Regions from separate parts of the Streptomyces sp. NPDC088725 genome, predicted to be linked through region 2. Evidence: predicted binding sites of a transcription regulator. Region 2 holds the regulator's gene; the other holds the start of a gene.

Region 1 (10,880 bases), on a different contig from region 2:
TTGTCGCGGCCTGCGGCGACGAATACGACCACGTCGTCGCGCTCGTCTGCGAGGGATTGAGCGAGCGTCACGGCCTGCCGGTTGAGTTCGGCGAGGGTGACGAGGCCTTGCGCGTCGTTGAGCGCGGCGGAGGCGTCCAGTGCGCCGGGTACGCCGGCCCCGACGACGGTGATGCCGACCACGGCCACCCCCGCCACCAGGCGGTTGCGTACCCGCGACCGGCGACCGGCCGGCGCTTCCGTGGCGCCCGGCCCGGTCCCGGTTGCCGGGAACGGGGGTCCGGCTGCCATGGCTCCGGCAGCCTTGGCTCCGGAAGCCGTGGCTCCGGGGACTCCATTGGCTCCGTCGGCTCCCGGATTCCGGGAGGTGGCCGGAGATTCGCTACGACTGCCGCCGTTGCCCCGAGGCCGCTTCTTCTGCACCGGTGCTCGCATTCTCGATCTTGACTCGTCCGCCCATGAAGCAGGGGTGACGACCGGTCACAATGCGCGAACCCCCACCCCTGGTATGGCTTCCGACCATTCCAGCGCTAATTGGAGCGGAGCGCGTATAGGTTGCGCCGCCGCCTGAACGAGTGAACATCACGGAGGAGTTGACGAACAACTTTCCCCGACGCGGGCCAGTGGAATATGCACTCGTCCGGGTGGACCTTCCGCGCGCGCTTTGGCAGGATGCACGCCCGCAGCTTTCCGGGCCCGGCGACGGCCCCCTTGCGTCTTGGCTGACCTGGCAATATTGGCCAATCGGCGGCCTCACCGCCCGATCATGAAGCCACCCGGGCAGCGTTTACCGGCCACTCGGGACCGGCCACGCCATCAGGCAGACTGAGGCTCATGCGCATCGAACTCGCCACCGCACCCGGCGCCGCCGAACGACCCAATGAGGACTGGACAACCGTGGTGCTTCCCGCCGCAGGTGAGGGCGGGGCGCTGATCACCCTGGACGGAGTGACACCACCGGCCGGCGACGACGGCTGCGTGCACGACGTGCCCTGGTTCACCGCCCGGCTGGGCGGCGCGCTGGCCGAACTGTCCGGTTCTCGCCGCGATATGACGCTGGCCGAGATTCTCTGTGCCTCAATCCTCCGCACGGCAAACACTCACCGTGACACCTGTGACCTTTCTCACGTGCGCACTCCGCAGGCGACGGTCGTCATGGCGCGGTGGGGCTCGGAGTGGTTCGAGCATCTGGTGCTCTCCGACTCCACCCTGCTGCTGGAGTCGCCGGACGGCGGCGTACGGGCTGTGCTGGACGACCGCCTCGACCGCATTCCACAGGAGGTCCGCCGCGCGGTCGCCTCGACGGACGCGCTCCGCAACGCGGAGGGCGGCTTCTTCACGGCGGCGGCGGACCCCGAGGTCGCGTCGAAGGCGGTGACGGGCCGCACGCCGGCCGCGGAGGTACGGGCCGCCCTGGCGCTCACGGACGGCGCCGCGCGGTGGGTGGAGGTGTTCCGGGAGGGCGGCTGGGCTGACTGCCTCGCGCTCGTACGGAAGAACGGCCCGCAGGAGCTGATCGACCGCGTACGGGCGGCCGAGTCGGCGGATCCGGAGCGGCTGGCGTTCCGCCGGGGCAAGGTACGGGACGACGCGACGGCTACGTACGTGGAGCTGTGACGTCAGCTCTTCGCGCTCGAACCGGGGCGGCGGCCCCGCGGCTCCGCGCCCGAGCCGGGCGGTGACCGCACAGTTCCGCGCCTGAGCGGGGGACCTCACAAGATCGGCGCCCGAGTCCGGGCCGACCGTGCGGTCACCTCTCGACGCGGGCGTTCAGGTGGTGCAGCAGCCGGGCCAGCTCGGCGACCTCGTCGCGGTCCCAGTCGGCCAGTTTCTGTACGTACCGCTCGCGGCGCGCGTCCCGAACCCGCTGGAAGCGCTCATGGCCCTCACGGGTGAGGCGGACGAGCGAGGCGCGGCCGTCGGCCGGGTCCGGCTCGCGGGTGACGAGGCCCAGTTCCTCCAGCGCGCGCAGCTGACGGCTCATGGTGGCCTTGCCGACGCCGAAGTAGAAGGACAATTCGGTGGCCCGCTGGGGGCTGGTCTCCTCCAGCCGCACGAGGAGTCCGTACGCGGCGGGCTCCAGCTCGGGGTGGACCTCGCGCGCCATCTCGCCCGAATTGGCCCTGGCCCTGCGCAGAAAGACCGCCAGTTCTCGCTCCAGGGCGAGGAATTCGTGGTCGCCACCGGTCTCACGAGTGGTCCCACGACCACTCTCACCGCCAGGTACCGGTTCCTTCCCGGCACCGCTCCCGTGCACGTCAGCACCCATCGCGCGCTTTCCCGATCTGAAAGTTTCCCTCACCGCCGGCCATTACCGCAGCCGGCCCAGTATTTCGCAGGTTTGATCCAAGGGCGGCAGCGTGGCTTCCTTCCATGATGCGGGTCTACGTGCGTAGCGTCAGTTCCGTCTTGTCCATTGCACGACAAGTTGACATGTCATGAGAACCCCCCACCGAGGTCTTCGGAGGCACCCAATGCCTGTGCACAGATCCGGCACGACCCGCCGCTCCCCCCTCGCGGCGGTCGCCGCTCTCCTCGCGACTCTCGCGCTGCTCCTCGCCCTCCCGGGTGCGGCGAGCGCGGCCGACACCCCACCGGACCCGGCCACCGACACCACGACGGGCGCGGCGACCGGTACCGCGCCCGGCCAGTCCGCCGACAGGCCGGCCGACACGCCCGTCGATACGCCGGTGGATACCCCGGCGGGCACCACCCCGGTCGTCACGGCGCCCGGTGGTCTGCCCCCCGACACCTCTGCCGACACGCCCGGCGTCACTCCGCCGGCCGGCACCTCTGCCGACACCCCCGTCGGCACCCCACCGGCCGGCACCTCCGCCGACACCCCCGCGGGCACACCCATCGTGCCGCCCGCCGACACTCCCGTCGTCACCCCCGGCGTTCCCCCCGCAGGACTGCCCGCCGAACTGCCCGCGCGCGGCTCGGCCTACATGGGCATGGGCGTCGTGGCACATGACGGCCAGGGCGCCCGGCCCGCCGGCGAACGCGTCACCCAGACCGAGGGCGTGGACGTCTCCGGCCACCAGGGGAACGTGAACTGGGCCACTCTGTGGAGCAGCGGCGTGAAGTGGGCCTACACCAAGGCCACCGAGGGCAACTACTACAAGAACCCGTCCTTCGAGCAGCAGTACAACGGCTCGTACAACGTTGGCATGATCCGCGGGGCGTACCACTTCGGCACCCCCAACGACACGTCCGGCGCCGTCCAGGCGAACTACTTCGTGGACGGCGGCGGTGGCTGGTCGCGCGACGGCAAGACGCTGCCGGGTGTCCTGGACATCGAGTGGAATCCGTACGGCGCGGCCTGCTACGGCAAGACCCAGGGCCAGATGGTCGACTGGATCCGCGACTTCCTGAACACGTACAAGTCCCGCACGGGCCGCGACGCCGTGATCTACACGGCGACGAGCTGGTGGAACGAGTGCACGGGCAACTACGCGGGCTTCGGCAGGACGAACCCGCTCTGGATCGCCCGCTACGACACGACGGTCGGCCCTCTGCCGGCCGGCTGGGACACCCAGACGATCTGGCAGTACACGTCGACGGGCCCGACGGTCGGAGACCATGACCGGTTCAACGGCGCGCACGACAGGGTCGTGGCCCTGGCGAACGGCTGACGGCCGGGCCGGGCGCCGGGGCTCGTACGGGATCTCGGACCGGACCTGCCCCGACGCCTTGCGCGACGGCTGACGCATGCGAGGGCCGCGCCCGGAACATTCGTTCCGGGCGCGGCCTTCGTTCGGGCCGGCGCGGCGAGCCTTACGCGGCTGCCGCCGTGACCAGCGTCTGGGCCGGGGACAGGGCGATCTCCAGGACCTGGCGGACATCCGTCACCGGGTGGACCTCCAGCTTGTCCAGGATCTCCGCCGGGACGTCGTCGAGGTCCGCCTCGTTGCGCTTCGGGATCACGACCGTCGTGATGCCCGCGCGGTGTGCGGCCAGCAGCTTCTGCTTCAGGCCGCCGATGGGCAGGACCCGGCCCGTCAGCGAGACCTCGCCGGTCATGGCGACGTCCGTACGGACCTGGCGGCCGCTCAGCAGGGAGGCGAGAGCCGTGGTCATCGTGATGCCCGCACTCGGGCCGTCCTTCGGCACCGCGCCCGCCGGGAAGTGGATGTGCACGCCCCGGTCCTTCAGATCCGCCACCGGCAGTTCCACCTCGGCGCCGCGCGAGCGCAGGTAGGAGAGCGCGATCTGCGCCGACTCCTTCATGACGTCACCGAGCTGTCCGGTCAGCGTCAGTCCGGACCCGCCCGTCTCCGGGTCGGCGAGCGACGCCTCCACGAACAGGACGTCACCGCCCGCGCCCGTGACCGCGAGCCCGGTCGCCACGCCCGGCACCGCGGTACGGCGCTCCGCCGGGTCCTGGGCGGACTCGGGGACGTGGTGCGGCCGGCCGATCAGGTCGCGCAGGTGCTCGGCGCCCAGCGCGAACGGCAGTTCCCGCTCGCCCAGTTCGTGTTCGGCGGCGACCTTCCTGAGCAGCCGCGCGATCGCGCGCTCCAGGTTTCGCACACCCGCCTCACGGGTGTACTCGCCGGCCAGCTTGCGCAGCGCGTCGTCCTCCAGCGTGACCTCGCCGGGCTCCAGGCCCGCCCGCTCCAGCTGCCTGGTCAGCAGGTGGTCGCGTGCGATGACGACCTTCTCGTCCTCGGTGTAGCCGTCCAGACGCACCAGCTCCATACGGTCGAGCAGCGCCTCGGGGATGGCTTCCAGGACGTTCGCCGTGGCGAGGAACACCACGTCGGACAGGTCGAGTTCGACCTCCAGGTAGTGGTCGCGGAAGGTGTGGTTCTGCGCCGGGTCGAGGACTTCGAGCAGCGCCGCCGCCGGGTCGCCCCGGAAGTCGGAGCCGACCTTGTCGATCTCGTCCAGCAGGACGACCGGATTCATCGAACCGGCCTCCTTGATCGCCCGGACGATACGGCCGGGGAGCGCGCCGACGTACGTACGCCGGTGACCACGGATCTCCGCCTCGTCCCGCACACCGCCGAGCGCGACCCGGACGAACTTGCGTCCCATGGCGTGCGCGACAGATTCACCCAAGGAGGTTTTGCCGACCCCTGGCGGGCCGACCAGGGCTAGGACGGCGCCGCCGCGACGGCCGCCGACCACACCGAGGCCGCGGTCCGCGCGGCGCTTGCGTACGGCGAGGTATTCGGTGATGCGTTCCTTCACGTCCTCCAGGCCCGCGTGCTCGGCGTCGAGGACGGCCTGCGCGCCCCTGATGTCGTACGCGTCCTCCGTGCGCTCGTTCCACGGGAGTTCGAGAACGGTGTCCAGCCAGGTGCGGATCCAGGAGCCCTCGGGGCTCTGGTCGGAGGAGCGTTCCAGCTTCTCGACCTCCTTGAGGGCGGCTTCGCGCACCTTCTCCGGGAGGTCGGCGGCCTCGACGCGCGTCCGGTAGTCGTCGGACTCGTCCTCGCCGCCCTCGCCGTTGATGTCGCGCAGCTCCTTGCGCACGGCGTCGAGCTGGCGCCGCAGCAGGAACTCGCGCTGCTGCTTGTCGACGCCCTCCTGGACGTCCTTCGCGATGGACTCGGCGACATCCTGCTCGGCCAGATGTTCACGCAGCTGGCCGGTGGCGATCTTCAGCCGGGCCACCGGGTCGGTGGTCTCCAGCAGCTCCACCTTCTGAGCGGTGGTGAGGAACGGCGAGTAACCGGAATTGTCGGCGAGCTGCGACACGTCGTCGATCTGCTGGACGCGGTCGACGACCTGCCACGCGCCGCGCTTCTTCAGCCAGTCGGTGGCGAGTGCCTTGTACTCCTTGACCAGGTCGGTCACGGAGGCCGGCAGCGGGTCGGGGGTGATTTCGTCGACGCTCAGACCCTCCACCCAGAGGGCCGCGCCGGGTCCGCTCGTACCCGCGCCGATCTGGACGCGGCCACGGCCGCGGATGAGCGCGCCGGGATCTCCGTCGGAGAGCCGGCCGACCTGCTCGACCGTCCCCAGAACTCCGGTCCCGGCGTAGGTCCCGTCGATGCGCGGCACGAGCAGCACCTCGGGCTTCCCGGCGCCGTCACCCGCGGCACGCACCGCGGCCTGAGCGGCCTCCACGGCGGCGCGGACTTCGGTGTCGGACAGATCCAGAGGCACCACCATGCCGGGCAGCACGACCTCGTCGTCGAGCGGCAGCACGGGAAGCGTGAGCGATGTGGACATGGAGGCCATGATCTCCCCTTCGGCAGTCAAGTTGAGCTATACGGACTCAATGCTTGTGAGCCCTTGAATGTTCCCCTGGGCCTGTTCGCTCTGGGCGATCTTCGGGAGCGCCATCGGCGGTGGCCGGTGGCTCGCGGGGGACGGGCGCAATGGGGGCGATGGGGGCGTGCGGGGCGCTTCCGAGGTGCAGCGTCACCTTGCGGCGGATAATTCCGACAGATCGGCGCGGCCGCCGTTTAAAACGGCTCGGCAGCAGACGGCGGCAGCGGGCACAGTGACCACATGAGCGAACGGGGACTGGACCGCGACGGAACGATCGCGCGCGAAGGCGCGCTGGACCGCGTGCCGGCGGCCTTCGCGCCGGTCGTGGACGCGGCGCGCGCTCGCATCACCGAGACGTTCGACGGGACGCGGCTGCACAGCGCGTACATCTACGGCAGCATCCCGCGCGGCACCGCCGTCCCGGGGATCTCCGACCTCGACCTCCAGCTCGTCCTGCACCAGGAGCCGTCCGAGGCCGACCGCGCCGACGCGGACGTGATCGAGGCCGCGCTGGACCGGGCGTTTCCGCAGATCGACGGCGTCGGCGTGCTGCTGACCGGCGTTGGGACTCTGCTCAGCGACCTCGAACGCCACGATGCCGGGTTCTTCGTCGCCTGCCTGTGCACCCCACTGCTCGGCCCCGACCTGGCCGGACGACTCCCCCGCTACCGCCCCACGTCCCTGCTCGCCCGCGAAACCAACGGCGACCTCGCCCTCGCGCTGTCGCGCTGGCGCGCCCGCGCCGCCGAGGCCACCACGGACACCGGCCGCCGGGTCCTCAGCAGGGGCGCCGCCCGTCGCATCGTGCGGACGGGGTTCACGCTGGTCATGCCCCGCTGGGGCGGCTGGACCAGCGACCTCGACGAGTCCGCCGAACTCTTCGGCCGCTACTACCCCGAACGCGCCGCCCAGATGCGCACCGCCGCGGCCACCGGCCGCACGCCGTCGGCCGATCCGGCGGTGCTCAGCATGCTGACAGACGACCTGGGCCCCTGGCTCGCCGCCGAATACACGGCCGTACACGGGGAGAGGGCACCGCGCCCCTGAACGCGCCCGATGCCGACCGGCCGCGCTTCCCCTCTTTCGGGTGATGGCGGAGCCAGGAGTTTCGAAGTAAACCCGGAACTGCTGGCCGCGCTGCCCAGGGACCACGGCGAGGACTACGGTCCGGCGCCGGACCCGCGGGACCGTAGTTCGCGCGGTCCGGCGCCGGACCCGCGGGACGTCGCGTGAGCGCGGGGCGCGGCGATCGCGTCGCACCGCCGGCGCCGGAAGGCCACTGGGAGGTCCGCTTCGCGGATGCGGCCTCGGCCAAAGGCTGGGACAGCCTCACTCAGCAGGCGCCGCGAGAACACCTACCGCGCCTGGGGCATCATGCGAACGGACCCCAGACCCGCCACCGAGACCTCCGCCGTCACCTGCTGAAGGGCAGTCCCGCCCACGGCACCCACCGCGGCCAGACCTGCGAACAGTGGCAGATCGAGGTGACCGGCGGCGGCCGCGTCTGGTATCTCCTGGACACCGCCTGCGACACCTGTTGGATCACCTTCGCGGGAACGGCGCGTCCTCGCGTCACGACCGCCGCTGAGGCCCATACAGCCGTCCGCCACCACGTGGTTCGGTCATCAGCAACGAGGCGGGAGCCACCCCGATCCCGTGGTCTGGTCGAGGTCTGGACGCGTCGGCGGCAGGCTCAGTGCACGGAGAACCCTCCGTCGACGAAGATCGACTGGCCGGTGACGCAGGGCCCGGCTAGCTAGAGGGCGCTCCGGCAAGCCCTGAGGCGAAAGGCGCCCCTTCGACGACTCCGGCGGCTCGAATCCGGTTGTCCCTCCGGCCACGGCCGCCCGATACTCCGCCGATGGAGACCCGCGACGCACTGCGCACCGCCCTGACCCCCGCCCTGACCCCCGCCCAGCACGCGGCGCTGCGTCATCTGCGCATCAGAGGAACGGCCGGGCGCGAGAACGCGCTTGTGCGCATCCAGGCGATGGAGCGGGCCGGAGGAACCGATCCCGACGCGCTCGTCTCGCTGATCCGCGTTCACTCGCGCATCACGCTCAACTTCCACCCCGACCGGCTCCTCGCGAACAGCCTGACGGTCGCCGAGTCCCTGTCCCAGGACGGGCGTTACCGCAGCCAGTACGAAACCGGCATCTCCAACGGCAGCCGCACCGCCGTTCCGGGCGGGGCCCGGGACGGCTGGGAGGAGCAACTGTTCCGCGGGGCGTACCACGTGCCGGGCGTACGGCCCTCGGAGCGGCCCAAGTACGGCGCCGTCAACCTGTACGACCATCCCCACGGCGCCGCCCCGCGCTTCGGGTCCTGCCATGTCCGGCTGCTGCCCGAGGTCAGTGGCCGGACCACGTACTGCCACGGCGGCAGCCAGGACGGCCCCGCCGACGTGGGCACGATCGACGCGTTCGCTTGCGTACTGGCCGGGCTGCTGGAGGACGACCCGGCGGCGGCCGGGGCGATCGGGAAGCTTCCTTACGGGCCGGCCGGCGGTCTCGTCCCCGGGCTGGAACCCGGCCGGAAGCTGGACGAGTTCGTGGAGGCGCAGGTCCACGGCGACCTCGACCTCGCGACGGACGCCGAGGCACTGGTCCTGGACCCGTCGTTCCGTGGCACCGAGACGGACCGGCTGCTGACGGCGCTCGCCCGGCGCTGCGGGATCGCGGTGGAGTGGCACACCGGTTTCGTGCTGAAGCCCGACGAGGTCGACGCGGAGTTCCGCGGCCCGGCCATGGTGCCGCTCGCCGCCCGGATCGTGGCCACGTACGCGCCCGCCGGCATCCTCGACGCCGAGGTCCTCGGACGGGCGGCGGCCTCGGTCGTACGGAAGCCGGAGACCTGGGCCTGGTGGGGCACGCGGGACGAAGTGCTCCAGTACGTGAAGCAGTTGTGGCACGTGCTGGTGCGCTACGGGCGGCAGGAGAGAACAGCGCCGTGAACCGAACGGTCCGTGTGAGCGGCAAAGAGACGTGAGGCTGCTCCGCCTGCCCCATCGATTTGGCCAAATCCCGCCGCTTGTCACGTCTCCGGCCGGCACACCTGATGAAGTGGTCAGAGTTGCCACCAGAGTGTGAACGCGACCGTCCCATCCGGGCCCCCAGCCCGCCGCCTGGATCGCCGCCGCTCTCGCGTACCTGCTCGGCGGCGCGCTCTACGTGTGGCGGGGTGCCCGCGCGGAGCGGGTCCCGGGCGGGTGAGCGCTCGTGCGCGGGAAACGACCGTTCCCGGCGAGTGAGCACTTGTTCGCGGGAAACGACCGTCCCCGGCGGGTAGCACCCGTTCGGGGAAAGCGGTTGGCCGCAGCCGGACTTCCGCAGCAGGATGGGGCCCGCACCTGCCGCCCGAGGGGAGATTCCGTGCCGCCCTACTCCGATCCCGATGCCGACAGCGCCGTCGTCCTCGACCGCCGCGACGGACCGTACGGTGAGATCGTTTTGCGCCAACGCGTCGATGTGAGCGGTACGCGGGCTCCGGCCGGGAGCACCGTGCACGAGATCATCGCCAACGGCTGCTTCCTGATGGACACCGCGGACGGCCGCTCGGAGCGTCTGCTGATCGACGCCGCCCTCGACGCGCTGCCGGCCGAGCGCCGGGAGCGGCGGCCCGACGTGCTCATCGGGGGGCTCGGGGTCGGGTTCTCGCTCGCGCACGCCGCCGCCGAGCCCCGCTGGGGCCGGATCGTCGTCGTGGAGCGTGAGCAGGCCGTCATCGACTGGCACCGGGCCGGGCCGCTCGCGCGGATCTCGGGTGCGGCGCTCGTCGATCCGCGCACTGTGATCCTTCACACCGACCTCGTGGAGTACGTCGGTTCCGGCACCGAGACCTATGACGCGCTCTGCCTGGACATCGACAACGGACCCGGCTGGACCGTCACGGAAAGCAACGAAACCCTGTATACACAAGGCGGTCTGGCCGCCTGCGCGGCCCGTCTGAACCCCGGTGGTGTCCTCGCCGTGTGGTCGGCCCAACCGTCCCCCACCTTTGGTGATGCGTTGCGGAATGCCGGATTCAGCAATGTAAGGACCGAAGAGATCCAGGTTGCCCGGGGAGTGCCCGACGTGGTCCACCTCGCTGCTCGCACTGCGTAGCCGGGAGGCCTTCCGTGCCTCTACGCTGCTCCCGGTACCGCGATCTCGATCTGCATGGAGCGCCATGGAGTCACATGGGGATCGCGGATCCGGGAACACGGACCGCGGAACGCTTAACAGGGGCGGGGCGATGGAGCAGACGAACACCAGCCACAACGGAGTCGCGGCCACGCCAGGCGCCCAGCGCCGGGTCCTCGTCGTCGAGGACGACGCCACGATCGTCGACGCCATCGCGGCCCGGCTACGGGCCGAGGGCTTTGTCGTCCAGACGGCGGTGGACGGACCGGCCGCGGTCGACGCGGCCGAGGCGTGGCAGCCGGATCTGATGGTTCTCGACGTGATGCTGCCGGGCTTCGACGGACTTGAGGTGTGCCGCCGTGTGCAGGCGGCGCGGCCCGTTCCGGTGCTGATGCTCACGGCGCGCGACGACGAGACGGACATGCTGGTCGGCCTCGGGGTCGGCGCCGACGACTACATGACGAAGCCGTTCTCCATGCGGGAGCTGGCGGCGCGCGTGCATGTCCTGCTGCGCAGGGTCGAACGGGCCGCGCTG
Region 2 (10,880 bases):
ACCGCCACCGCACGACGAACCACCGCCGCACGACGAACCGCCGCCGCACGACGACCCTCCTCCGCAGGAGGAGTGACCGCCACCGCCGCAGGAGTGCCCGCCGGAATGGCCGCCCGAGTGGCCCCCGACGTCTCCCATGAGACCGCCTCCGCCGGAGGACCCACCTGCGGCCGCGCCGCCTCCCGCCCACCAACTGCTGGAGCTCGATGGGCGCTTCGCGCCCTTCTTCACCAGGGGGCTGCCGTGCGACTGCTGCCGCAAGGCGTCGCGCCGCCGTTTCCTCGCCATGGCTCCGATGAACACCGCTACGGCCAGTACCGCCACCAGTCCCAGAACCGGCATTGCCGTCACCGTCCTTCCATTCCCCCGAAGCAAGGCCCCCGCCTTCGCATGAGACGAATGTCCCCCAGGTGACGCCGGGCCAAAGCCGAGTTGAGCAACTACAGAGCTTTCACGCCCGTTTGGGGCCCTCCGGGCACCTGCACCGCCTCCGGCTCAGGCCTTCGCCAGAACCGCCAGCCGCTCGACGGCCTCTCTGATCGCGTCCTCGCTCTTGCAGAACGAGAACCGCACCAGCCAGTCGGGCGCGCCCCCGCTCACGTAGAAGGCCGAGGTAGGGATGGCGACGACGCCCGCGCGCCGTGGCAACTCCCGGCAGAATTCGACGCCGTGGGCGTATCCGGAAGGCCGCACATCGGCCTGTACGAAGTAGCCCGCGTCCGCCCGGAAGGTGCGCAGTCCGGCCCGTTCCAGGCCCGCGCTCAGCAGGTCGCGGTTGGCGCGCAGCTTTCCGCGCAGCCCGGCCGCCCACTCCTCCACCGAACCGAGCGCCCGCGCCAGCGCCTCCTGGTACGGCGTACCGGACGCGTACGTGAGGAACTGCTTCGCCGCGCCCACCGCGGCCACCAGCGGTGCGGGTCCGCACACCCAACCGACCTTCCACCCGGTTGTGTTGAACGTCTTGCCCGCAGAGGAGACGACCACGGTCCGCTCCCTCATACCGGGCAGCGCGGCGATGGCCAGGTGGCGGACGCCGTCCTCGTAGACGAGGTGTTCGTAGACCTCGTCGGTGATCACCGTCAGCGCGTGCTCGCGGCAGACGTCGGCGATCGCGTCCAGTTCGGCCGGCGTGAAGACCTTGCCCGTCGGGTTGTGCGGGGTGTTGAGAAGCAGCACGCGCGTACGCGGGGAGACCGCGGCCCGCAGCGCGTCCGCGTCGAGCGTGAAGCCGTCGCCGTCGAGAACGAGCGGTACGGCCACCAGCCGGGCCCCGGCGAGCCTGGCGTCGGCCGCGTACGCGTCGTAACACGGGTCGAAGGCGATGATCTCGTCCCCCGGATCGCAGAACGCGAGCACGGCGGCGGCCAGCGCCTCCGTCGCGCCCGTCGTGACCAGCACCTCGCCCTGGGGGTCGTACGTCAGGCCGTACCGGCGCAGTTGATGCGCCGCGACCGCCCCGCGCAGGGCGGGGAAGCCGACGGCGGGCGGGTACTGGTTGCTGCCCGCGAGCACCGCGTCCGCCACGTCCCTCAGCAGGAGTTGCGGGCTGTCCAGTTCGGGAACGCCCTGCCCGAGGTTCAAGGCGCCGGTGGTGCGGGCGAGTTCGGTCATCTCCGTGAAGATCGACGTGCCCATACCGCGCACGCGCGCCGCGGGACTCCAGCTTCCGGCACCTGCTGAAACGCGTTCGGCCGTGTCCGTGGCAGCCGTGTCCCTGTCAGCCGTGTCCATGCGATCGATCCCGCTTTCCCGAGTCCGCCGGCAGTTTCGCCCCTCACGATAGGGCGCGGCCGGAACGCGGACCCCTCACGTGAAAAGCCCGGTCGAGGGCCGCGATCGTGGTGATCACGGCCCTCGACCGGGCTGTCGTTCCGCTACGGGACGGATTCCACCGCCCGCCGCGGAACGGATTCCGCCACGAGGCGCGTCCGCGGGCGTCGCTCAGACGTCCTCGGGGTTCTCGTCGCCGGGCTCCAGGCCGAGCTGCTCCATGAGCCACTTGTCGAACTCGATCGACGCGCGGACCCAGCTGACCGTCGACGACACGAAGTGGTCGAGGCTGACGCCCGTGCCGATCAGCATCTGGGCCTCGCCGATGAGCCGGACGGTGGGGGGACCGTCGTCCTCCTCGTGGATGTGGCTGTAGACCTTGGGCCACAGGGTGCGGCGGTTCCAGTCGTCGATGGTCTCGAGGATCCTGGCCTTGCCCTCGATGTCGTGCGGCCGGTCGTAGAACGTCCGCACCGAGAAGACCTGCTGGTCCTCCTCGCCGCGGAACATGAAGTACGTACGGAATTCCTCCCACGGCGCCGCGAGGTCACCCTCGTCGTCGACGACGTACTTCAGCTCCATCTGCTCGAGGAGCTGCTTGACCAGGTCCTGGTCGGGGACGACGGGGCCCGTCGGTCCTTCGCCCTGCGGTTGGGGCTGGCCCCCGAAATTCGGAATCGAGGACGGGTCGATAGACATCGCTGGATACTCCTGAGGATGGCATGCCATTGTCTGACAACGACCCTAGCCGCGATCGTGCACCGGAAACCCTGCGGCCCGGGCCGAAACAGCGGGACGGCCCTGACAGCCGAATCTACTCCTCGGGGCTCCGGCGCGGGTCCCGCGAAGGTGCGGGCGGGGGTGTGAGCAACCATCCGCCCGCACCCCCGCCGGCAAACCTGCCGGAGCCCCGCCGTGAACCCGCCGTAACGGCGAGCGCCCGCACCCCGCCGGCCCGTCCGCGCCCGTTACGGCCTCTTCTCCAGACCCACCGGCTCCGCCGCCTCACCCGCCGCCGGGCCGACGATCAGACCGTTCTCGAAGCGGTCCACCCTGACCGTGTCGCCGTCCGTGATCTCGCCCGCGAGGATTTCCTTCGCGAGCCGGTCACCGATCGACGTCTGGACCAGGCGGCGCAGCGGCCGCGCCCCGTAGGCCGGGTCGTTGCCCTCCTCCGCCAGCCACTCCAGGGCCGAAGGGGTGACGTCGAGCGTGAGCTGCCGCTCCGCGAGGCGCTTGGCCAGGCGGTCGATCTGGAGCTTGGCGATGCGGGCCAGTTCGGTCTTCGACAGCGTCGAGAAGACCACGAGGTCGTCCAGCCGGTTCAGGAACTCCGGCTTGAATGACGTCCGTACCGTCTCCAGGACCTGCTGCTTCTTCGTCTCCTCCGAGGTGAGCGGGTCCACCAGGTACTGACTGCCGAGGTTCGACGTCAGGACCAGGATGGTGTTGCGGAAGTCCACCGTCCGCCCCTGGCCGTCCGTGAGGCGGCCGTCGTCCAGGACCTGGAGCAGGATGTCGAAGACCTCCGGGTGGGCCTTCTCCACCTCGTCCAGGAGCACGACGCTGTACGGGCGGCGCCGTACCGCCTCCGTGAGCTGTCCGCCCTCCTCGTAGCCGACGTAGCCGGGCGGAGCGCCGACCAGACGGGCCACCGAGTGCTTCTCGCCGTACTCGCTCATGTCGATGCGGACCATGGCCCGCTCGTCGTCGAAGAGGAAATCCGCGAGCGCCTTGGCCAGTTCCGTCTTGCCGACGCCGGTCGGGCCGAGGAAGAGGAACGAGCCGGTGGGACGGTCCGGATCCGCGATGCCCGCGCGGGTACGGCGTACGGCGTCGGAGACCGCCTGGACGGCCTCGCTCTGGCCGATGAGCCGCCGGCCCAGCTCCTGTTCCATACGGAGCAGCTTCTGGGTCTCGCCCTCCAGCAGCCGGCCCGCCGGGATGCCGGTCCAGGAACCGACGACGTCGGCGATGTCGTCCGGGCCGACCTCTTCCTTGACCATCGTGTCCTTGGCGGCCTCCTGCTCGGCCTCCGCGGCCACCTCCAGCTCGCGTTCCAGGTTCGGGATCTCCCCGTACAGCACCTTGGAGGCGGTGTCGAAGTCCCCGTCACGCTGGGCACGCTCGGCCTGTCCCCGCAGGTCGTCGAGTTGTTCCTTCAGCTCACCGACGCGGTTGAGGCCTTCCTTCTCCTTCTCCCAGCGGGCATTGAGGCCGCGCAGTTCCTCTTCGCGGTCGGCGAGGTCGCGGCGCAGCTTTTCGAGCCGCTGTTTGGAGGCGGGGTCCGACTCGTTCTTCAGCGCCAGCTCCTCCATACGGAGGCGGTCGACGGACCGCTGCAGCTCGTCGATCTCGACCGGCGAGGAGTCGATCTCCATACGGAGGCGGGAGGCCGCCTCGTCCACGAGGTCGATGGCCTTGTCCGGCAGGAAACGCGAGGTGATGTAGCGGTCGGAGAGTCCGGCCGCGGCGACGAGGGCCGCGTCCGCGATCTGCACCTTGTGGTGTGCCTCGTAGCGGCCCTTGAGCCCGCGCAGGATCGCGATCGTGTCCTCCACCGAGGGCTCGGCGACCAGCACCTGCTGGAAACGCCGTTCCAGCGCGGCGTCCTTCTCGATCCGCTCGCGGTACTCGTCCAGCGTCGTCGCGCCGACCATACGCAGCTCACCGCGCGCCAGCATCGGCTTGAGCATGTTGCCCGCGTCCATGGCGGAGTCGCCGCCGGCGCCCGCGCCCACGACCGTGTGCAGCTCATCGATGAACGTGATGATCTGCCCGCCGCTCTCCTTGATCTCGGAGAGGACGGTCTTCAGCCGCTCCTCGAACTCGCCGCGGTACTTCGCGCCCGCCACCATCGCGCCGAGATCCAGCGACACCAGCCGCTTGTTCTTCAGCGACTCCGGTACGTCTCCCTTGACGATGCGCTGCGCGAGGCCTTCCACGACGGCGGTCTTGCCGACGCCGGGCTCGCCGATCAGGACCGGGTTGTTCTTCGTACGGCGCGACAGGACCTGCACCACGCGCCGGATCTCCTGGTCCCTGCCGATGACCGGATCGAGCTTGCCCTCGCGGGCCGCGGCGGTGAAATCGGTGCCGAACTTCTCCAGGGCCTTGTACTGGCCCTCCGGGTCGGGTGTGGTCACCCGGCGCCCTCCCCTTGATGTCTCGAACGCTTCCAGCAGTTGCTTCGCGCCGGCCCCCTGCTTGTCCAGCAGGTCGCCGGCCTGGCCGCCCTTGGCGGCGATACCGATGAGCAGATGCTCGGTGGAGAGGTAGTCGTCCCCCAGCTCCTTGGCCCGCCGGTCGGCGTCGGCGATGACGGCCAGCAGGTCGCGGTTGGGCTGCGGGGGTGCGACCGTGGAGCCTGTCACGCTGGGCAGCGCGGTCAGCAGCCGCTCGGCCCCGGACCGTACCGCGGACCCGTCCGCGTCCACCGCGGCCAGCAGATCGAGGATGTTCTCGTTCTCCTGGCCGTCGAGCAGCGCGAGCAGCAGGTGCGCGGGGGTCAGATCGGGATGTCCCGCCTCCACGGCGCGGCCGCTCGCCGCGTTGATCGCGTCCCGGCTCTTGTTGGTCAGCTCGGCGTCCACGTGCGCTCTCTCCATTCTTGCGCGGTCTGACTCGTGCAACGTGTGCAAAGTTGAGTCTATTCCACTCAAGCCTGAAACGAGCAGTCACCCGCGGGCGCTCCGGGGGAAAGGGCAGCAGGAGGCCACCGACATCCCGGAGCGACTGGGACCGCAGGTGGCGGGCCCGGACGGAACACGGGTCGCGGTACGCGCGTACGTCCGGATGAGTGCGAGAGCGGCGCCAGGAGCGGCATCGGGTCGCACTGGAGGGGCGCACGCCGGGGCTCGCACGGCGGACGGCGGTACGTACGCCGGCGGGCTGCGGGCGGCGGTACGTACGCCGGGCGACGGACGGCGGCGCACGGCGGGGTACGCCCGGCGGACGGCGGCGCACGGCGGGCGACGTGAGGCCGCGAATGGCCAGTGGCCCGCGAGTGGCCGGAAACGGCCGGTTACAGGAAAAGCACAGCGGCGCCATCGTGTTTCAGGTCCACGATGGCGCCGCTGTGTGGGGGAAGTGCCCGAGCGATCAATAACGACGGGGGAATCGCTCAGGCACTGCGGGGGGTGGCGGTGATGGTCTGCGGTTCGACGAGCCGGTGGTCACGCTTGTCGAGATTCACAAAGATCATGTCGTATCTGACGGCGCACCGGACCGGCTGCGGAGCCCCCCGCGGCCTCCGTAGGCACCGGTAGGCACGGACGTCCTCGTCCTCCTCGCGTACGACGACGATCGGCTCGCCGAACAGGGTCACCATCAAGGAATCGCCACGGTGCGGTATCGCTGTGACGAGGTCGATGAAGTGCCATCCCGATCGGTAGGCCATCGCCATCTCGCGCCGGAAGACCCGGTCGTCCGGTGGGACGGTCATGCGTCGATATCCACCGGCGCGCTCTCCCAGGAGGGCTCACCGATGACAGAGTCGGCCGCGGAGGCCGGCTGGAACTCCCACGAAGGTTCGTCAGTGGGCTGGAACTCCCACGAGGGTTCATCGGCAGGCTGGAACTCCCAGGAAGGCTCACCGGGGGCTGCCGCGAGCACCGCAAAGGCCGGCTGGGTCTCCCAAGAGGGTTCACCGGGGGCCGCGTTCACCGAGCCCGACGGCTGGGTCTCCCATGAGGGTTCGCCGCTCGCGCCGACCACACCGAAAGCAGCCGCAGCGACAGCGAGTACGCAGACTTTACGGACTATCCTGCTCATGACCGGTCTCCACCCCATTCTGATCAGTTCCTCCTCCCCCCGCAAGAAGACCATGGCCCACTCCCCACCCTTCCACCAGCGAGTACAGGCATCATGTTCCTGTAATGCAGGACCCTGAGGGGGGCGCAAATGCAGATCAAAAGGGGCGATGTGGGGCATACACACAGTCGCGACAAGCTGTGTGAATCGGGCAACAAGCTCTACGCGGCCGCTCTGCGGACAGGCCGGATATCGCGGTCGGACATAGCGGAGGCGCCGTGTCTGATCGATCTCGCCCTCCTGCGCCCCGACCCGGACGACGCCCAGTGGCTGCTCCCCATTCCCCCGTCCCTTGCGCTCAACCAGCTCATCCACCCGATCGAGCGTGAGATACAGGAGCGTAGACAGCTCGCGCTCTCGATCACCGACGCGTTCGAGCCATTCATGACGCTCACGGCCCACGATCCGTCGACGACGAACGCGATCAACGTGCTGGAGGGGCTGAGCCTGATCAACTCCACGCTCGACCAGGCCACCGCGGAGTGCACCGAGGAGCTGCTGACCGTCCAGCCGGGGAGCGGGCGCCGGCCGGACACGCTGGAGGGCGCACTGCGCAGGGTGGACCCGCTGCTCGACCGGGGGGTGAAGATGCGCACGCTGTACCAGCACACCGCGAGGCACCATCCGTCGACGCTGGCCTATGTGGAGCGCGTCTCGCCGTACGGCGTGGAGGTGCGCACGCTCGAAGAGATCATCGAGCGGCTGATCATCGTGGACCGCAAGGTGGCGTTCGTCCCCGCGCGCGACGACCGCCAGGTCGCTCTTGAGCTGCGCCACGAAGGGCTGGTCAGCTATCTGGTCGGGGTCTTCGAGCAGTTCTGGCTGCACGGCGTCCCGTGGGACCACCAGCTGTCCTACGCGCCGGAACTGGACGGCATCACCAGCGTCCAGCGCTCCATCGCCAAGCTGCTCATCGAAGGCATCGTGGACGAGGCCATCGCCCGGCGCCTCGGAATGAACGTACGCACCTGCCGCGCGCACATCGCCAAGCTCGCGACGGCGCTGGGCAGCGGCAGCCGCGCCCAGCTCGGGTATCTCATCGCGCAGTCGGGCATTCTCGAACAGGCGGCCTCGGACGGGCTCTCGGACGGCCTTTAGGCGCCCGGCGCCGGGCCTCGCCCGGCCCCGGGGCCCCACAGCCGTCTGCTTCTCTGCCCGGCTGCCTCAGCCGGCGCGTCCCGCCGAGCCCCTCGAACCCGCCTCAGTCCGCCGGGCGCTTGGGCCGCCACACCACCAGCGCGCTCGTCTGCCGCATGTCCTGATAGGGCACCAGATCCCGGCGGTACGAGGCATGCACCTGCGCCTCCCGCTGCCGCATCGCCACCGCCGCGCCGTCGACCGCCGTCGACAGCTCGGCGACCCGCGCCTGGAGCGCCGCGACCTGGTCCTCCAGCTCGATGATCCGCTTGATACCCGCGAGGTTGATGCCCTCGTCCTGCGACAACGCCTGCACGGTACGGAGCAGTTCGATGTCGCGGGCCGAATAGCGCCGCCCCCGGCCCGGCGTACGGTCGGGGCACACCAGGCCGAGGCGGTCGTACTGCCTGAGGGTCTGCGGATGCAGCCCGGAGAGCTGGGCCGCCACCGAGATGACGTAGACCGGCGTCTCCTCGGTCAGTTCGTACGCCCTGTTGAACGACGACGAGGGCTGTCTGCGCCGCCCGTCCCTGTCCGGCCTGTCCGACCGGTCAGACCTGTCCACGGGATTCATGCTCCCTTCGCGGCCTGGAACAACTCCGCCCGCGGGTCCTCGTCAGCTGTCGCCTTCCGGTAGGCCTCCAGCGCGTCACGAGCGGACGCCTCGAGGTCCTTGGGAACGACCACGTCCACGGTGACCAGGAGGTCGCCGCGCGTGCCGTCCTTACGTACGGCGCCCTTGCCGCGGGCGCGCATCGTACGGCCGTTGGGTGTTCCGGCCGGGAGCTTCAGCGTGACCGGCGGGCCCCCCAGGGTGGGGACCTTCACCTCGCCGCCGAGCGCCGCCTCCACGAAGGTGACGGGCACGGTGACGGTCAGATTGTCGCCCCTGCGGCCGAAGACCGGGTGGGCGTCGACATGGACGACGACGTACAGGTCGCCGGCCGGGCCGCCGCGCTCGCCGGGCGTGCCCTTGCCGCGCAGCCGGATCCGCTGGTTGTCACTGACACCCGCCGGGATGCGGACCTGCATCGTGCGCGACGACTTGGCGCGGCCGCTGCCCTTGCAGACGTCGCAGGGGTTCTCCGCGATGAGCCCGCGGCCCTTGCAGTCCACACACGGGTCGGTGAGCGAGAACCCGCCGCCGGTACCGCGCGAGACCTGTCCCGTTCCGACACAGGTCGGGCAGACCCTCGGGGTGCCGTTCTTGTCGCCGGTGCCCGAACACGCCTTGCAGGGCGCCTGGCTGGACATCCGCAGCGGGACCGTGGCCCCGTCGACCGCCTCGGTGAAGCTGAGCGTCACCTCGGACTCGATGTCCTGGCCGCGGCGCGGCTGCGTACGGGTGGTGCCCGCGCCGCCCCTGTTGAAGAGGCCGCCGAACACATCACCCAGTCCGCCGCCGAAGCCGCCCGCGCCCGGCTGCTGCGCACCACCTCCCTGCGCTCCACCGAAGATGTCGCCCAGGTCGAAGTTGAAGGAGCCGCCGCCTCCGGCACCGGGTCCCGGCCTGAAGCCGCCGTTGCCGAAGAGGGCGCGCGCCTCGTCGTACTCCTTGCGCCGCTTGGTGTCACCGAGGACGTCGTTCGCCTCGGAGATCTCCTTGAAGCGCTCCTCGGCCTTGGCGTCGCTCTTGTTGGCGTCCGGGTGGAACTCGCGGGCGAGCTTCCGGTACGCCTTCTTGATCTCGGCGTCTGTGGCGTCCTTGGGGACGCCGAGAACCTTGTAGTAGTCCTTCTCGACGAAGTCCTTGGTGCTCATTCCCGACGTCCCTCCTCTCCGCCTGTCACTGCTTTCTACCTGTCATGCCACCGCGTCAGCCCTCGTCCGGGCCACCGCTCTCCTCTTCCTTGGCCTGCTCGTCCGCCGCCTTGGGCTGGGCCCCGGGCTGGGGCTCGGCCACCGCGACGCGAGCGGGCCTGATGGTCCGCTCGCCGAACCGGTACCCAGGCTGCAGGATCGCGACGCACGTGTCTTCGGTGACATCGGGCGCATACGAGTGCATCAGGGCCTCGTGGATCGTCGGGTCGAAGGGCTCGCCCTCCTTGCCGAACTGCTGGAGGCCCATCTTCGCCACGATCGTCTCCAACGACTCGCCCACGGACTTGAATCCGCCGACCAGTTCGTCGTGCTCGCGTGCGCGGCCGATGTCGTCGAGCACGGGCAGCAGCTCGGTCAGCAGCTTGGCGACAGCCAGCTCCTTGACCGTGACCCTGTCCCGCTCCACCCGACGGCGGTAGTTCTGGTATTCGGCCTGAAGCCGCTGGAGGTCCGCCGTGCGCTCACCGAGCGCCGTACGCACCTGGTCCAGCTGCGCTGTCAGGGCTACGTCCTGGGATACGTCCCCGGCCGGGGCCGCCGGGGCCGACTCCTTGGCGGAGTCGGACTCGGCGGCCTTCGGCGTGGCGTCTTCGGGGGTGGCGCCGGAGGGGACGTCGGGCTCCTCCTCGAAGCCCGGAGTCTCCTCGGTCACGCCGCACCGCCCTTCGGGTCACGCTCGTCGTCCACGATCTCGGCGTCTACGACGTCGTCATCGCCCTTGCCCTGCTGCTCCGCACCGGGCGCGTCGGCCCCGGGGGCGGCACCGTCGGGCGTGTTGGCGTACATCGCCTGGCCCAGCTTCTGCGAGACGGCGGCGACCTTCTCGGTCGACGTACGGATCTCGGCGGTGTCCTCGCCCTTGAGCTTTTCCTTCAGCTCGGTGAGGGACTCCTCGACCTCGGTCTTGACGTCGCCGGGAACCTTGTCCTCGTTGTCCTTGAGGAACTTCTCCGTCTGGTAGACGAGCTGCTCCGCCTGGTTGCGCGTCTCGGCGGCCTCGCGGCGCTTGTGGTCCTCGTCCGCGTACTGCTCGGCCTCTTCGCGCATCCGGTTGACCTCGTCCTTCGGCAGCGAGGAGCCACCGGTGACGGTCATCTTCTGCTCCTTGCCGGTGCCGAGGTCCTTCGCGGCCACGTGCATGATGCCGTTGGCGTCGATGTCGAAGGCGACCTCGATCTGCGGCACACCGCGCGGGGCGGGCGGCAGACCGGTCAGCTCGAACATGCCGAGCTTCTTGTTGTACGCCGCGATCTCGCGCTCGCCCTGGTAGACCTGGATCTGCACGGACGGCTGGTTGTCCTCGGCCGTCGTGAAGATCTCGGAGCGCTTCGTCGGAATCG

Evidence for each region. Region 2 encodes HspR, which represses chaperone genes until heat shock. Its sites were predicted from a motif close to TTGAGNNNNNNNNNCTCAA; they were not measured.
Region 1: a site for HspR is predicted at 6,214-6,232, ahead of lon (endopeptidase La). Genes of this name have one in related genera too.

Annotation. Positions count from the first base shown of each region.
Region 1 covers NZ_JBIVLO010000014.1:9,692-20,571, forward strand. The annotation lists gene ACIP6N_RS27475 (nitrate- and nitrite sensing domain-containing protein) at 1-290, opposite strand, end outside; gene ACIP6N_RS27480 (hypothetical protein) at 834-1,616, shown strand; gene ACIP6N_RS27485 (MarR family winged helix-turn-helix transcriptional regulator) at 1,750-2,268, opposite strand; gene ACIP6N_RS27490 (lysozyme) at 2,858-3,634, shown strand; gene lon (endopeptidase La) at 3,777-6,191, opposite strand; gene ACIP6N_RS27500 (nucleotidyltransferase) at 6,465-7,271, shown strand; gene ACIP6N_RS27505 (DUF3626 domain-containing protein) at 8,086-9,177, shown strand; gene ACIP6N_RS27510 (spermidine synthase) at 9,596-10,327, shown strand; gene ACIP6N_RS27515 (response regulator transcription factor) at 10,458-10,880, shown strand, end outside.
Region 2 covers NZ_JBIVLO010000008.1:295,366-306,245, forward strand. The annotation lists gene ACIP6N_RS21985 (aminotransferase class I/II-fold pyridoxal phosphate-dependent enzyme) at 496-1,635, opposite strand; gene ACIP6N_RS21990 (YbjN domain-containing protein) at 1,942-2,469, opposite strand; gene clpB (ATP-dependent chaperone ClpB) at 2,739-5,363, opposite strand; gene ACIP6N_RS22000 ((2Fe-2S)-binding protein) at 5,894-6,214, opposite strand; gene ACIP6N_RS22005 (hypothetical protein) at 6,211-6,543, opposite strand; gene ACIP6N_RS22010 (helix-turn-helix transcriptional regulator) at 6,673-7,680, shown strand; gene ACIP6N_RS22015 (heat shock protein transcriptional repressor HspR) at 7,784-8,284, opposite strand; gene dnaJ (molecular chaperone DnaJ) at 8,290-9,480, opposite strand; gene grpE (nucleotide exchange factor GrpE) at 9,536-10,192, opposite strand; gene dnaK (molecular chaperone DnaK) at 10,189-10,880, opposite strand, start outside.